DNA from 4 places in the Neobacillus sp. genome. Region 1 is predicted to be linked to each of the others. Evidence: riboswitches for the same ligand, from Rfam matches in the RefSeq annotation. Region 1 holds a riboswitch; each other region holds the start of a gene.
What was found. A riboswitch is a leader RNA that binds a small molecule or an ion and turns the genes downstream of it on or off. The one in region 1 is predicted to bind S-adenosylmethionine.
Positions count from the first base shown of each region.

Region 2: it holds a riboswitch for S-adenosylmethionine, as region 1 does, so the genes downstream of both, RTR43_RS07925 (YezD family protein) here and mtnK (S-methyl-5-thioribose kinase) in region 1, are expected to answer to the same signal.
Region 3: it holds a riboswitch for S-adenosylmethionine, as region 1 does, so the genes downstream of both, RTR43_RS00635 (methionine ABC transporter ATP-binding protein) here and mtnK (S-methyl-5-thioribose kinase) in region 1, are expected to answer to the same signal.
Region 4: it holds a riboswitch for S-adenosylmethionine, as region 1 does, so the genes downstream of both, RTR43_RS22950 (ACT domain-containing protein) here and mtnK (S-methyl-5-thioribose kinase) in region 1, are expected to answer to the same signal.

Region 1 is NZ_DALZYO010000021.1:53,075-57,290, reverse strand. Features, by position in the region: gene RTR43_RS14175 (DUF2087 domain-containing protein) at 1-552, shown strand, start outside; gene mtnK (S-methyl-5-thioribose kinase) at 588-1,775, opposite strand; SAM riboswitch class I at 1,876-2,034, opposite strand; gene RTR43_RS14165 (carbon-nitrogen family hydrolase) at 2,197-2,982, opposite strand; gene RTR43_RS14160 (pyridoxal phosphate-dependent aminotransferase) at 3,101-4,216, shown strand, end outside.
Region 2 is NZ_DALZYO010000010.1:105,556-109,771, forward strand. Features, by position in the region: gene RTR43_RS07915 (immune inhibitor A domain-containing protein) at 1-671, opposite strand, end outside; partial or broken gene RTR43_RS07920 (C40 family peptidase) at 1,205-1,576, opposite strand; SAM riboswitch class I at 2,368-2,469, shown strand; gene RTR43_RS07925 (YezD family protein) at 2,534-2,689, shown strand; gene RTR43_RS07930 (phosphoadenylyl-sulfate reductase) at 2,771-3,487, shown strand; gene RTR43_RS07935 (sulfate permease) at 3,654-4,216, shown strand, end outside.
Region 3 is NZ_DALZYO010000001.1:124,920-129,135, reverse strand. Features, by position in the region: gene RTR43_RS00640 (methionine ABC transporter permease) at 1-504, opposite strand, end outside; gene RTR43_RS00635 (methionine ABC transporter ATP-binding protein) at 497-1,522, opposite strand; SAM riboswitch class I at 1,686-1,794, opposite strand; gene RTR43_RS00630 (O-acetylhomoserine aminocarboxypropyltransferase/cysteine synthase family protein) at 1,927-3,243, opposite strand; SAM riboswitch class I at 3,309-3,411, opposite strand; gene RTR43_RS00625 (SCP2 sterol-binding domain-containing protein) at 3,492-3,848, opposite strand; gene RTR43_RS00620 (thioredoxin family protein) at 4,061-4,216, opposite strand, start outside.
Region 4 is NZ_DALZYO010000053.1:1,399-5,614, forward strand. Features, by position in the region: gene RTR43_RS22935 (DUF3888 domain-containing protein) at 142-528, shown strand; gene RTR43_RS22940 (hypothetical protein) at 675-854, shown strand; gene RTR43_RS22945 (hypothetical protein) at 988-1,422, opposite strand; gene RTR43_RS22950 (ACT domain-containing protein) at 1,653-2,171, opposite strand; SAM riboswitch class I at 2,383-2,488, opposite strand; gene RTR43_RS22955 (dihydrofolate reductase family protein) at 2,829-3,398, shown strand; gene RTR43_RS22960 (SMI1/KNR4 family protein) at 3,694-4,216, shown strand, end outside.

The sequences.
Region 1 (4,216 bases):
ACAATGGGTGACCCCACAAGGGTAAGAATTGTTATCCTTTTAGCAAAAGGCCCGCTGCACGGACAGGCGATTGCCGGCAAACTTGGCCTGAGCGCACCTACAATTACTCATCACCTTAAAAAATTGCGGGATGTCCATGTGGTTTATGAAAGAAGGGATAAGAATACTATTTACTTTTATTTAAATGAATCGATGATTAAACAACAGGCGCAGGAGCTCACAAAGTTACTGGAGACAAGGGGAGAGGAGCTTGATGAAATGATGGAAATAAGTTTAGAGAGACAAAAGGTTATTCAGAATTTCTTCACAAAGGAAGGAAAATTAAAAAATATTCCAGCTCAACGGAAGAAGAAATTAATGGTGTTTGAACATATGGTTCGAGGGCTTAACATAGGTCAAAAGTATAGTGAAAAAGAAATAAACGAGTATATTAAGCAATTCTATGATGATTATGCGACAATACGCAGGGAATTCATTATTAATCATTACATGTACCGCGAAAATGGGATATATGAACTAAACCCGGAGGAAATGTGGGCGAAACCAGAGTAAAAAAGCAACCCGATTTTGTTCGGATTGCTTTTTTTCTAGTTTATTTTTTCTTTTACTATTTCGATAAATTCTCCAAGTTCCTTAATATTTTTTCTCTGCTTGATAAGGATGCCCCCAAGCTCCAGAGATTTACGCTTCGCAGCTAATCTAGTTTGCTCGTCTTTAATTCCGTCTAAATCAGCAACATGTGCGAGCCCAATTGTTCTCCTGATTAACTCACAGCCGGCAAAACCAAGGGCATCCGCAAAAAATTTAGATAAATTATAGGAAAGGAATGAAGCCGATTGTGCTAAAACCTCTTTATTTTCTGTCTCCCAAAGGATTGTAAATGTATTCTTAAAGACATCCCAAACCGTTTCAATATGCTCGACAAAAAGATCTCGCTTCTTATTGTTCACAATTACTTGGAAAAGAAGATTTGCAAATACTTGGCCAATATCAAATCCAGCAGGCCCATAGAAAGCAAATTCAGGGTCAATGACTTTTGTTTCTGAATTATTCGCAAAAATACTTCCGGTATGTAGGTCACCATGAAGGAGAACTTCTGCATCAGTTAAAAAGGTTTTTTTCAATACATTCACGTGAAATTTTAGTTCTTCATCACGCCAAAGATCTACAACAATAGGACGTAAACCTTCTTCAAATTCGTTTGTTTCTGCATCGTAATAGGGATCAGTAAGAATTAAATCCTCTGTGATTTTGCAGAGCTCAGGATTGATAAATTGTTGAACCTGTTCTTTTTTTCTACCAGGGCCCAATCCATAATCAGATGTGTAAAATAATGTTTTAGCAAGATACTCACCAACATGTGTAGAAATAAGCGGGTAGGTTTCACCGTTAATGAAGCCCGTCCTTGCAATCAAAAGATGGGAAAGATCTTCCATGACAGTAACAGCCAGCACATCATCTGTATAGTAAACTTCTGGTACAAAATCTGGGGCAATTCGACCAAAAGTTTTCAATGCATCTGCTTCAATTTTTGCCCTATTTAGTGTTAATGGCCAGCTTTCCCCCACGACTTTAGCATAGGGAAGAGCTTGTTTAATGATTATGCTTTTTCCTGCTTGTGTGTCAATAACATGAAAAACTAGATTGAGATTCCCATCACCAATTTCCTTACAGGATAGTTCTGCATCTTCGGAAAAAATACTAAGATTTAACGCTAACTCAATAGCAGTTGTTTCGGTTAGCGGGTGGTAAGTTGATTGATTTAGTATACTCATAAATTCTCCTCCTATATTGGGAGGCTTGGTGAGTGCGTGACAGCACTAAAAAAGCCTCTTTCTTATCTGAAAGAGGCTAGAAGACGGATGTTCTTCGCACCTCTTATCTCTCAGAAAGACAATCCTTCTGTTGGAATTAGCACCGTGCCATTTAGGGGACCCTCCCCCGGCGCGAAAGAAGCGCCCCATTTCACAATGGAATTTCGGTCGGTTGCTGGGCTTCAAAGGGCCAAATCCCTCAGCCAGCTCGTGATAAGAGTAAATAAAATATTCAATTTTTTCAATCTGAAAAAACTATAACAGGATGAAGCGAAAGATGTCAATAATTTTAAAAAGATACTAAAGTTTAAAAATTTTTCTTTAATAACTTTCGAGCTCCAGCAAAAAGAGGCTAGTGTACTTCGCGCATCTGCTTTTCGTATTATTTATAGTACTCTGGTTTCCTATCTTCGAAAACCGGAATCTGCTTTCGGATTTCTCTTACTTGATCTAATTCGATTTCAGCCGTAATGATTTCCTGATCTGCTCCAGCCTCAGAAATTACCTCTCCCCAAGGATCAATAATAATAGAGTGTCCGGCAAATAGGTTATTTGGGTCGTCACCGGAACGATTACATCCGATCACAAAGCATTGATTTTCAATCGCTCTTGCTATCAGGAGAGTGCGCCAATGAGCAAGACGGAGTGCTGGCCATTCGGCAACGACAAATAATGCTTCAGCCCCTTCGGAAGTATGGCTGCGAATCCATTCAGGAAACCGAATATCATAACAAATTATGCCCGCAAACTTACGGTCTTCAAGTTCAAATAACCCTTTTTCGTTACCGGCCTTAAAGAAGAGATGCTCGTCCATAAGTTTAAACAAATGTAGTTTATTATACTGATGAACGAGCTGACCATTTTTGGTGATGACGAGAAGGGTATTTTTTACTCCATTTTCACCTTGGTTTGCGACAGAACCGCCGACCAAATGAACCTGGTACTTTTTCGCTACTTTTTGCAGATAATCGATTGTTTGTTTAGCATCGATATCTGCAATTTCTGCAAGTCGGTTCAAATCATAGCCCGTTGTCCATAGTTCTGGAAGGACAATAATATCTGGATTATCAGTAACTGCTTTTTCAAAAAGCTCGTTGGCAATTTCAAAGTTTTTCTGTGGATTTCCAAAGGCGATATCCATTTGTAGACAAGAAATCTTTAGTTTCAAGAATCTTCACCTCTTTTGAAATTTCGAAATTTTCCCTTTACAAGGTATTATAAAAGTTATAACATTTGTGACTAGAAATTCAACAAAAATTTGAAAAATAATTAAGCAGGTGTGAACAATGATGCAATTTCCACAATCGGAACTTTTAAATAGTCTGCCAAAACAATTTTTTGCTGGTCTTGTTAAAAAAGTGGGTGAATATAGTGCCCAGGGCCATGATGTAATTAACTTAGGACAAGGCAATCCAGATCAGCCAACACCACCACATATTGTGGCAAAGCTTCAGGAAGCAGCCGCTAATCCGCGAAACCATAAATATTCGCCATTTCAAGGACATGGTTACTTAATACAAGCTGCTGCAGATTTTTATCAAAGGGAATATGGCGTTACCATTGATCCGGATAAAGAGGTGGCCATATTATTTGGCGGTAAAGCGGGTCTAGTCGAAATTCCACAGTGTTTTTTAAATCCAGGTGATACCATCCTGGTTCCCGACCCAGGTTACCCTGATTATTGGTCTGGGGTCGCATTAGCGAAGGCGAAAATGGCTACCATGCCATTAAGAGAGGAAAATAGATTCTTACCGGATTATCAAGAACTAAAAACAGATACTTTATCCAAAGCAAAATTAATGTTCCTCAATTATCCAAATAATCCAACCGGTGCAACAGCTACTGCAGAGTTTTTCGAAGAAACCGTCAAGCTTGCTCGGGAACATGAAATTTGTGTCGTTCATGATTTCGCATATGGGGCCATTGGATTTGATGGTAATAAACCATTAAGCTTTTTACAGTCTGAAGGTGCAAAAGAGGTAGGAATCGAAATATATACTCTGTCCAAAACCTTTAATATGGCGGGCTGGAGAGTTGGTTTTGCAATAGGTAATGAGAGTATCATTTCAGCAATTGAACTTTTACAAGACCATTTATACGTCAGTTTATTTGGAGCGGTACAGGAGGCAGCGGCAGAAGCATTAACGGGATCGCAGGATTGTGTGAAGGAATTAAACGATCTGTATGAACGTAGACGAAATGTTTTGATTGAGGGTCTTCATTCGCTAGGATGGAATGTCAGCTCACCAAAAGGATCATTTTTTGCCTGGTTAAAGATACCAGAGGAGTTTTCATCCGAGCAGTTTGCCACTATTCTTCTGGAACAAGCACATATCATGGTTGCACCGGGAATAGGCTTTGGCAAATTTGGCGAAGGATATGTCCGAGTAGGGCTATTATCA
Region 2 (4,216 bases), on a different contig from region 1:
ATCATTTCGCCAAACTCTTGCCAAACTCCCGATTCGTCGTAGCCAGCATGGACAATAAAATTAAAATCAAACTTTTCTCCTGAAGCAGCAATATCAGCTTGAGCTTTTGCAACTGCCTCAGTTCTTAGATTTCTTCCTTTGAAACCAGCAGGCATGTTTACTGTTTGCCCGAACTCGTTAAGTCCATCCTCGAATTCATTACCATCCATTTTATAAGGACCGAAGGCTTTAAGTTCGATCTTCCACTTACCGAATGAATTCTCTCTCCAGTATTCATTTACTGTTCGGTAGTTATTAGATGGTGAAGGCTTGTTGAGAAAATCTTCCCAAAACTTGCCGAGCTGATTGCGAGGTATATTTCCAGTACCAATTGGGTTACCGGCTATCTCCGAGCCTACAGGTTGGCTTAAGATAAACTCTCTGTCTTGGAAATCTACAATGATTAGTGTACCCTTGATGACCCTTTCTGCTTTAATGTTTGCAGTGTTCCAGTCAACCCCAGGAACGGGACGGTAATCATTCCACGTCATATCCCTTGGAAGAGTCCAAGACTGGGAGTCAACCGGTTGGGGGAAATCTGATAATCCCGGTTGTGCAGCGTAGACTGTCGAAGATACTGCCACAGTCAAAAAACTAACCAAAAAAATGAGAGTCCTCTTCAATTTCCTCAATCCATCAACCTCCTAAAATAGTAATATGTACATGTAAATGATAACATTATTTCAATAATCGAAATATATACAAAAGTCTGAATTTATAATAGTTAATTAGTCCTAAATCGCTGGAAAACCCAGTTTTATTAGCTTCCAAATAATGAAAGCAAGGGAAGAAAAGTATTCACTTTTCAAGTTATACATCTATTAATGGTGCGGCATTAGGGAAGGTCCTTTAAAAAGTTAGCAGTTTACTTGATAGAAAACATCTCATAATAGTAGATGGTTTTATCTATTTTTTAATAGTAATAGGAGAGATTAGGGCTTTAAACAAGACCAAATTGGCCTAACATTAAGGTCCTAGATAAAAAAACTATTTCTGGTTCCTCTATAGACTTAAATTGACAAAACTAGTTTCTAAAAGTTGTAATTTCACGTAAAAATTCCATTTTTCAACAATCGGGATGTCTAGTGACTGTGATCCATGTTTAGCGAATCAACAGCTTAAAAAGACAGTGTTATTCCCAGTTGTAAAAAGTAAGCCTTTTTTCTTAAATTCGAATGACATGCCCCTTAAAGGCGTTTTTCCAATAACTATTTGTCATTTCTACTATAGCGACACCGGTAGAGCTTTGTGAGCCAATGAATTTTCCATTTCCAATATAAATACCTACATGTCCGTCTTTTTTATACGTATCAAAAAACACTAAATCTCCGGGCTGCATTTCTTGTGGAGAAATCTGACGCCCTTCCTTTTTAATGGCATCTGTATTAGAGCCGATTTCGAGACCCGCTTGTGCAAATGCCCAATGAACAAAGGCGGAGCAATCAAATCTTCCTTTGGCAATATCGTTGGCATTTCTTCCGCCACCAAACACATAAACAGAGTTTCCAATATACTTATTTCCTGCATTGATGACCGTACTTATGTATTCACTTTCAATAGAGGTAGTAGCTTCTTTGTTTGACTGTGCGGTTAACCTTCCATTTAAAACACTAATATCTTCTTCAAGTTTATCGACATCTGACTTATTTATCTTTAATATTTCCTGATTATCCTCTTGAATCTTCGTGGAAAGCAGCTTCATACTGGCAATGTTTCCTTGATAATTAGGAAATTCTGGTTCAGCTGATAATTGATTCGTTTGAGTGGTAGGTAGCTTAATAGGATTCAAATCCTCTTGATTTTGTAACACACCTAACGATTTCGCATTAACCTTTTGGATGAATAAATCGTTCCCAACTGCAGCAAGCATGATGATTAAGCTCAAAAGTGTTAGCATTTTTTTGATCATTTACATCACTACTTTCTTTTTAAAATAATTTAGTTTCATTCTAGTTACTTTACCTTAATTTTCTAAATGTTCATACTATTTACTATATCAAATATTAAGCAATTCATTCTGACAGTTGCGTTACAAGAGTATTACAATTTTATGAAGGAGAGGAGTTTCCATTTGGAACTGCTCGTTTTTTTTACAATCCAATCAAAAAAGTGCTTTCAATTTATTGCTGAATTGTATCAATTGCTAATTCCTTCCTAACAAACTCATAGGCAATTTGATGAAAATGCTTTCTAACATGGACATCGCCCTCCACCTTATTACAATAAAGGTAAAAAAGTTAATGAAAATCCAAAATTTAAAAAATTAAAAAATTTTTATTTACATAAAACCTATTGGTATGATAGGATTAATTTCATCAATTATTAAAACGCTTATCAAGAGTGGCTGAGGGAATGGCCCAATGAAGCCCGGCAACCTGCAAAGCAAGGTGCTAATTCCAGCAAAATGATTTTCATTTTGGATGATAAGGTGTTAACCAGCAGTCATAACGCCTGTCTTAATGTTCATGTTTTATTAAAAGGAGGGCGATTCAAGCTGAAATCAGATGAGAGGGAAGAAATCTTTGCATATCTTGAGAAAATGCTGGTAGCATTAAAATTTGGCTCAATTACACTAATTGTCCAAGATGGAAAAATTGTGCAACTTGAGAAAAATGAAAAGGTTCGTCTTCATTCGAATAAAAATCGCTGACTAGAAAAACTAGAGGCGGTCTCCACCTTATCTGCGTGGGAGGCTGCCTTTTTTTAGTGGGTAAATAGGAGGTTTGAAGCAATGACTGTAACTATAACTTATAAGAATTGGAACCAAATATCTGACAGTTTTTATTATGATGATGAAACAAAAGGAGCACGTTCTGTACTAGAGTGGGCTTACCGGTCTTATCCTGGGGATGAGATTGTATATGCCTCAAGTTTCGGTGCAGAAGCGATTGTGTTGATTGACTTGATTCAGCAGGTTAAACAGGATGCCGATATTGTTTTTTTAGATACAGGATTACACTTTCCGGAAACCTATGAGGTCATTGACAGAATAGAGGAACGTTTCCCGACGTTAAGAATTGAGCGGAAACAACCAAACCTTAGTCTCGACGAACAAGCGGAACGATATGGTTCGGCTTTATGGAAAAGGGAACCCAATCAGTGCTGTAATATCCGAAAAGTCATTCCATTAAGAGAGACGTTGGCAGGAAAACATGCCTGGATCTCGGGGCTTCGCAGAGAACAGTCACTATTAAGGGCAAACACAGAATTCATTAATAAAGATGAAAAATTCCAGAATATTAAAATCTGTCCATTGATTCACTGGACATGGAATGATGTTTGGTCTTACATCAAGAAAAAAGGCCTCCCGTACAACATATTGCATGACCATCACTACCCGAGCATTGGTTGTTTTCCTTGTACCCAACCAACAGGCGCTAGTGGTGATTCACGTGCAGGACGCTGGGCGGGAAGCAACAAAACGGAGTGTGGTTTGCACGATCGCTAATGGAAACTTCAAATAGTAGCGGGGGCGCACACCCTTTTACTATTTGCTGGTTAGACCAATCGGTATTTACAGATCGTTAATCCTTCACATTCCCCTCTAGGTTTTATCAAATTTTTAAGTAAGGGGATTACTGCTCGTTCATGCGGTATAAAGGAGGAATTTTCTTTTGCTTACAATATTGGCTATTACGATAGGATTATTTTTTGCATTGAATATTGGAGCGAGTGGTGCAGCGGCTTCAATGGGTATTTCCTATGGATCAGGTGTGGTTAATAAACGGCTGGCCTTGTTTCTCTGCGGTATCGCTGTATTTCTCGGGGCCTATTTTGGCGGTGGTGAAGTGGTCAAAACAATCGGCAATGGGATTGTCCCTAGCAGCACCTTTACCGTGCCCATTGCCTTGATCGTTTTAGCTTCCGCAGCCTTGTCTTTATTTTTGGCAAATATCTTTGGAATTCCACTTTCTACTAGTGAGGTTGCTGTTGGATCTGTGGTCGGGGCAGGGATCGTTTATCAATCTATATTTCTGAGCAATCTCGTCTGGATTATGTTTTTTTGGCTCCTTACACCTATAGCTGCTTTTGTCATTGCCATCCTTGCTTGCTACCTGTTAAAAGACAAGAGGCTCAAAAGATGGATGGAAGAGCGAAAATCTGTTCCATTCCTTGCCGCTCTTGTGGTAATCATGGGGTTGTTTGAAGCTTTTTCAGCTGGGATGAATAATGTAGC
Region 3 (4,216 bases), on a different contig from region 1:
GGCCATTGCTGTAAAGCTGACTAGAGAAATGGCGGTGACGGTAACCCCTGAAATTAATGCCGGCAAAGATTCCGGTATTAATACTTTAAAAATGATATGAAAATGTGTTGCACCCATCGATTGCGATGCCTCAATAACACCTTTATCGATTTCCCTAAGGGCTATTTCTACCATTCGTGCATAAAAAGGAGCTGCTCCAATAATTAGGGCTGGTAGCGCCGCATTTGCACCGAGCATTGTCCCAAGCAATAATTTTGTAAAAGGAATTAATAAAACGATTAATATAATAAAAGGGATGGATCTGAAAATATTCACAAAGCCTGCAATAATAACATTAACAGGCCGATTAGCCCAGATATTACCTTTATCTGTTAAAAACAAAAGTAGACCAAGGAATAATCCTAAAATAAAGGTTGCAAACACGGAAATGGAAGTCATATAAATAGTTTCACGTGTTGCTTCTAATAATTGTTCCCAATTGACCATTTCCATAAAGTTAGCCATTACTGATCACCTCCACGCCTACTTGCTGTGAGTGAATATAATCGATGGCTTTCTGTATTTCGCTAGATTGCCCATCCAAATGGATAAATAATGTTCCGTAAGATCCGTTTTGCGTGTGTGATATTTTCCCTTGAAGAATATTTACAACAACATTGAAATCCTTGATGATGTTTGTGATTAATGGCTGTTCTGCTGCTTCTCCAATGAAAGAGAGCTGAACCACTTGGCCAGACGGATAAAGTTCGAGTAAATGTTTGATTGTTTCTTTCGTTTCTTCCGGTTCTGTTACCTGTTGGACAAACCTTTTTGTAATTGGCTCCTGTGGATTTTTAAATACATCTAACACGGAACCAAGCTCAACTACTCGACCACTTTCCATCACTGCCACCCGGTGGCAGATTTTACGAATAACATGCATTTCATGTGTGATCAAGACAATCGTTAACCCGAGTCGCTTATTGATATCAACTAACAATTCCAAAATGGAATCTGTCGTTTGCGGATCGAGTGCTGAGGTCGCTTCATCACAAAGCAATACTTTTGGATTATTAGCTAGTGCCCTAGCAATCCCAACCCGCTGTTTTTGCCCGCCGCTTAGCTGGGATGGATAGGCATTTTCTCTGCCTTCAAGACCAACTAGTTTAATGAGCTCAGCGACCCTGTTCTTTCTTTGCGTTCCGTTTACACCAGCAATCTCTAAGGGGAACGCAATATTTTCGCTAACTGTCCTTGACCACAGCAAGTTAAAATGCTGGAATATCATGCTGATTTCTTGACGTGCCTTCCGAAGCTCAGCTCCCTTAATCTTCGAAATAACCCGTCCAGCCACGGTGACACTTCCCTCCGTTGGCAGCTCCAGTCCATTCAACATGCGAATCAAGGTGCTTTTTCCAGCACCACTGTAACCAATTACTCCGAAAATTTCTCCTGCTTGTACTTCAAGGTTCACATCATCAACAGCTTTTAACTCACCCTGTTTGGAAGGAAAAATTTTGCGGACATTCTTTATTGAAATCACCTAAATCACCTGCTTCTTATCCGATTTACCTAAAATTCTGAAAGATTCTGTTGGTACATATCTTGTAAATATAGACTTTGACTGTTTTATCGAAAAGATTCTATTTTTAAAAAATAAAAAGCCTCTCTGCACAGGCAGAAAGGCATCATGAAAATAATCCTTTCTCCCATCTCCCAAAGCAATCGCTTTGTGTGAATTGGCACCATTTCAATATAAATATTGACGGTTGCCGGGCTTCATCGGGCACATCCCTCCACCTCTCTTGATAAGAGTTAACAGCATTCTATATTCAATTAACACGTTAAAATGTTTAAGTAATTATATTATGAAAATTATCGTATCACGGATAAAAAGTGGTGTCAACGTAAACTTCTTCATTTTGGGAAAAATTAAATTAGGTAATTTTAGGCATTTGCTTTCAATGAAGCCAAACCGGTTGCTGCCTCAATGGCTGATTCGAGATCTTCAATTAAATCTTCGACATTCTCAATGCCGATGGACAGGCGAATTAAATCCTCAGATACTCCTGCCGATTTGAGACCTTCCGCATCTAATTGCTGATGGGTTGTACTTGCCGGGTGAATGATTAAACTTTTTGCATCCCCAACGTTAGCCACGTGAGCCCATAGTGTAATCGAATCAATCAGTTTAGCACCTGCTTCTTTCCCACCCTTAATACCAAAAATAACCATCGAGCCTGCGCCTTTCGGTAAATACTTTTTGGATAATTCATAATCAGGATGGGATGAATGCCCTGGATAGGAAACCCACTCAACGGCAGGATGATTTACTAAATATTCCACAACCTTTCCTGTATTGGCCACATGCTCCTTCATTCGAACATGAAGGGTTTCAAGTCCAAGTACAAACTGGAACGAATTTTGTGGACTTAAAGCTGGCCCTAAGTCACGTAGTAACTGAACACGTGCTTTGATAATATATGCGACTGCACCTAGAGCCTCGGCATAAACAAGATCATGGTAGCTTGCATCTGGAGTCGTGAAGCCAGGGAACTTCGGTGAATTCCAATCAAATTTCCCGCCATCGACAATGACCCCGCCTGTTGTTGTGCCATTACCTAAGAGCCATTTTGTCGCCGAGTGAATGACAATGTCTGCCCCGTGCTCAATTGGTCTGCAAAGATATGGTGTAGCAAAGGTATTGTCAATAATTAACGGAACCCCGGCCTCATGGGCAATATTCGCTACTTTTTCTATATCAAGAACGCGTAAGCTGGGATTACCGATTGTTTCAGCAAAGACCGCTTTTGTCTTTTCTGTGATCGCCGTGCGGAAATTCTCAGGATTGTCCGCATCGACAAATTTCACTTTAATTCCATACTTTGGAAGAGTAATAGCAAGCAAATTATACGTTCCACCATAGAGATTCGCGGCGGAAACAATTTCATCGCCTGCTTCGGCAAGGTTTAATATCGCTAGCGTAATCGCAGCCATGCCGCTTGCAACCGCGAGTGCTCCGACGCCGCCTTCCAATAGAGCAACTCTTTCTTCAAAAACAGTGGTGGTTGGATTGTGTATCCGAGTGTATATATAACCAGGTTCTTTTAATCCAAATAAGTTAGCCGCATGCTCAGTGTTTTTAAATTGATAGGCATTGTTTTGATAAATAGGAACAGCACGAGCACCTGTCACCGGATCTGGAGACAACCCACCATGAACACTCAATGTTTCAAAACGATACTTCTTTTGATTTTCTCCCATTCCTCTCGCTCCTTTTAACAATGTAATAAACAAAACCCCCGCTTCATAAGAAGAGGGGGTCTCTCTCCTTATCTCCCAGAGTAAAATTACTCTGCTGGATTTAGCACCGTGTTATTAACCGGTTGCCGGGCTTCAAAGGGCCAGTCCCTCCGCCACTCTAGATAAGAATGCTTTATTTAATTGTTTTTATTGATAGAATATTTAAATAATACATTACAGGAAGATTAATTCCGAGTCAATACCTTTGATTAAATTATTTTTGCAAGCTCAGGTTTCTCTGTCTTTGTTAAAAAGAAAATCGATTCGAGCAATAACTTGACCCGTAACGGCGCCGACACCTTTAACTGTCCATTCTTCTCAAGAACCCTTAACCTTTCCTTCCCTGCTAGCAGCTGTTCCATTGCGGTTAAATTTCCACTGATTTCATATTTCGTCTGCGATTCCTCTGACCCCTGGAGGATAAAAATCCCGCCATTTTTTATCACTAAATGAACGGCTTGCTGCTGACAATTTAGTGTCACTCGTAAGTCTCCTTGGAATAATAATTGCTGAACGTGCCCCTGCTCTTTGATATTTTCGAGAAAGGTTTTAACGGTTTCAATCATATCCACCACTCCGGTCAACTTTCATTTACCTAATTATATTCAGCAGCGGGGAGTAGAATCCTTTCATTATTGCTCGACAATTAATTCGCTTTGGTAGAGTTTTTCCAAGCTTTCCTCAGAACTATGTCGGATTTCTATGAACAGAGGCTTATGCCTGATAGAAAGTTATACTTTCCTATCGACAAAAAAAACAGATGCCATAAAGCACCTGTTTAATTCAAATATTCTTTTATTTTTTCCAGCAAGAACGGCACTGAATGAAAAGCGTAAAGCGTTTCTTTCACACTGCCATCTTGCACAAACAGTAGGCATGGTACACTTTCAATCGCCAAATCTTTTGCAAGCTCCGGATGGAAATTTAAGTTCAT
Region 4 (4,216 bases), on a different contig from region 1:
CATTAACAATCTTCAACTAAAGGGTGCTAGAGTTTAAGAAGGATCGTAACGGCTACGGTCATTTTTTCTTATTGAAGTAACGTGGCAGGATTGTTGAATAAATCATTTTAGTTCTTAGGAAACTAAAATGAGGTGATAATTATGAAGAAAATTGTATTATTGCTTATGGTTGTAATGGTTTTAGTAATTTCTAATACAAATACAAATGCAAAAACATTAAATGAAGCTGAAACGGAATTATGTGAAACACTAAAACTGGCACTTATAAATTGCCTAAGAGAACCAATTGATAAAGCAATCATTGAAATATATAAGAATAACAAAAATGCACCAAAAGGTCTTACGTGGGCTTCGTATGAAACGGAAATGCTTAAAATAAAGCAGTTAAGTGGGATTGGTGGTGTGTATGTAATAACGCTAAAAGTTTACCCTTATTATCGAGCTCATTGGGGTTACGGAGAAGATGAAGTTGTGGTCAATTCAAGTGGCGAACTAATTAGGTATAAACATTTAAAAACATATCCTTGAACTTCAACTAACGGTGCGATTCTTCAATAACGAAGGATCGCTTTATGCTTATTGAAGTAACGGGCAGGTTACTTTAATAAGGGTTAAATTAAAATGGCTGGAAATCAATTTATGGAATATAATGTAAGGGAGAGGGGTGTTTTAATTTGACTGCAATTTGGTTTTTTATTATTTTTATTCTCGGCATTTTGGGATTTGCTTTAATAATCGACTTGAAACGAAAGAAAAACAATAATAACCCTCATATTCCAATCAATCCAAATGCTAAGCCTGGGGACAGTTCAAACTATATGATGGGAGATAATAGATACACTGGTGGGGGGTAATAGTAACTGAATCCTTATTGAAGTAACGGGGGCTTTAGTTGAACAGCAGGGGTTGCTACGACAGCCCTTTTTCTTATTCCACTACCGAAGTAGGTAAGTAAAAAAATTATACAAAAAGTATAACAGCTCCATTTTAGGAGCTGTAAGGGTTTTTTCTTTCAAAGTTTGAACTTGTTGAAATAGGTCTCTGAGTTTCAGCATCAAAAACCGCAGTGAGCATCTTTTTGCCATCCTTACTTACTGATACAAATACATATACTTGTCTTTTAGGATGATAACCTTCTCCAACAGTTCTTGATTTACCGTACTTGTCAGCTTTGGACAGCACTTTGTTAAGGTCTTTAAAATAAGTTTTTTCTCGAATATTTAATTTTGCATTTTCAAATTCAACATACCATTTTTTATCAAGAGAATTATAAAATGAATCAACATCTTGGAATTTCATCCCTGAATTATCAGGGTACTTACTCCAAGGCTCTTCATCAATTTTAGAATCGGCTAAAACTAATTGAACGTTTATGGAGAATAGTGATACTAATAGAAAAATAAGTGTAGTTATTTTTTTCATTAGAGGATACCACCTTTTTTGATTATTATTTCTATAAATTAACTTTATATGTTAGTGAAATGATATTTCTTATTATAACGGGTGGGATTCTTCGATAGGGAGGATCGCTTTTTCCTTATTGAAGTAACGGGCAGGTTAATTTAATAGGAAGTTATCGTTAATGAAAACAAAAAGAAAAGGAGCATCTATTAGTCATAATTAGAAGCCCATTTATTACCTGTAGGAAATCATTAATATTTCAAATCGACACACTTGCAAAAAAATTCATTATGGATTGCTGCAACAGCTCTTTTTTCATCATGAGCCTTTACACCAAATACTAAACTTATCTGAGATGATCCTTGATTCATATGTATCATTTTAATATTAATTCTTTTTTCTGCAAGAACCCTCGCTGCTCTGGCAATGCTTTCAGCATTATGATGCATTTTTCCTCCGATAAGCATAATTAAAGCAATATTACGTTCAATAGTCACTTTATCTGCCGAAAGTTCCGTACTAATCCGTTGTATTAGTTTACTTTCTATTATCTGATCTAATTGATTTTCATGTAAAACAAGATTAAGAGCATCAACCCCCGATGGTATATGCCTATAATAAAGTTGAAAATCTTCAAGGATCTGAAGCAGCTTTCTTCCAAACCCAACTTCTTTATTCATTCTATACTTGCTAACATAAATGATGCAAAAATTATTTTCACTGGAGATTTCAACTACTGGTTCATTTTTATTATCATGAGTATTAGTCATTTTAGTACCTGAGACCGCAGGTTGAGATGTATTTTTAAGTTTGTTTTTACTAACGTATCTGATGCTAATGAACTCTCTCTAAAGTTTACACCCTTCATCTCATCATCCCCTAATAGTCATTAACTTTTTATTATTTCCGTTAATATTCCAAACACAAAAAACCTCTTCTACAATAAATAAGAAGAGGTCATAACAAACTATTTCATTCCTCCCCTTATCTTCCAGAAACAATTCTGCAGAAATTAGCACCTTTTCAAGTAAAACTTGAAGGTTGCTGGGCTTCATAGGGTCTGTCCCTCCGCCACTCTGGATAAGAGTTTTTAATATAGTCACTTTAATTATTTATAAAAATATACCAGAAGGATATTTCTTAGTCAATCCTTAACTAGTACACTGATAAAAAATCATTTAATAAAATGCGTATGGCCCTTGTTAAACTAAAGGGTGCTTGAGTTTAACAACGGAGGTAGTTGCGGCACCTCCTTTTCTTATTGAACAAACGGGGCAGTTTCGCGCAACATTGTTGTCTTCAAAAATAATTCTACTTGAACCTTACGAAACGTAATGAGTTATAATGAACGTAACAGCAGGATGAAACGCGGGCCAACGGCCAAAAAAATCGAACAAAATAAATTCGAAATCGGAGGAGAAACGGACATGAGAAAACTCGTATTGTTCATGCATGTGTCGCTGGACGGGTATGCGTCGGATTCTAATGGAGGACTCGATTGGATTCCGTACAACGAGGAATTAGAGAAATACGCCGAGGAGATCGTAGCCGAAGTCGGAGCTCCCGTTTATGGACGCACGACGTATCGGATGATGGAGAGCTACTGGCCCACGGTGCTGGACAATCCGAATGCGTCGAGGCACGATATGGAGCATGCCAAATGGCTGCAGGATGTTAAGAAGATCGTCATTTCCGGGACGATGGACAAAGTGGAATGGAACAATACGATGTTGATCAAGGACAATATCGCAGAGGAAATCAAGGTACTCAAGGAGCAGCCTGGCAAAAATCTCGTTATCTTCGGCAGCCCGGGAGCGGCGAAGACGCTGCTTGAGCTCGGCCTGATCGACGAATTCCTGCTTACAATTTGTCCGGTCGTCCTGGGCGACGGAAAATCGGTATTTGACGGCGGCGGTGAGAAAATCAGGCTCAAGCTGCTGTCCAGCCGAACGCTCAAGTCGGGCATTATCGCGGCCCGATATGAGTTGGAGAAATAGCCGTACAAGGTGTTCCGCTAACTGGTACGATAGTCATATAAACCGCCTTTTCTACAAGGCGGTTTTCATTTGGTCGTATATCAACATTAGGATTTAACATAGCCTTATTATTAAATAAACAAGATTGTGAAAGTTTACACTTAAAGTAACGGGTGCAAGAGTTTAAGAGTGGAGCTGTCAAAGAGGCAGCTTTTTTCTTATTGAACAAACGGGTAAGTTTACTATAGGAAGGTATTTACAAAAACTATATTGAATTATAATTAAAATTAAGCTATCGAAGTGGGGGTTAAAAAGTATGGAGGATATTAAATTTCTTATATCAAAATGGGAGCAAATATTACAAAAATTTGAAAACAATAACGGCAAAGTCCACCCTATTGAAATTGGAAAAAAAGCAACGATGCAGGAGATAGAGGCTAAAGAAAAGGAACTAGGGTACCAACTACCTCCTTCGTTTAAATACATATTACATAATGTAGGAAAATCACTTTCCTTTTATTATTCATTTTCTAAAGATACAATGATACCCAGTGAATTTAAGGAAATATTTTCTGGAGAGATAAATTGGAATATTGACTTCCTTCAGAATTTAAATAGGTTAGCTGACGAACTAATAGAAGATGGGGAAGATTATGGAAGGATACTTAGGGGGAAATTGGAGTTTTCTCACGCTGGTAATGGAGATATTTATGCATTTGATATGTCTGTTGACAGTGATGAAAAACCAGTTATTTATTGGGAGCATGAAGTAGACACAGTTACTTATATTGCGGATTCATTTATCGATTATTTATTTAGGATTACTGAACTGAGGTGTA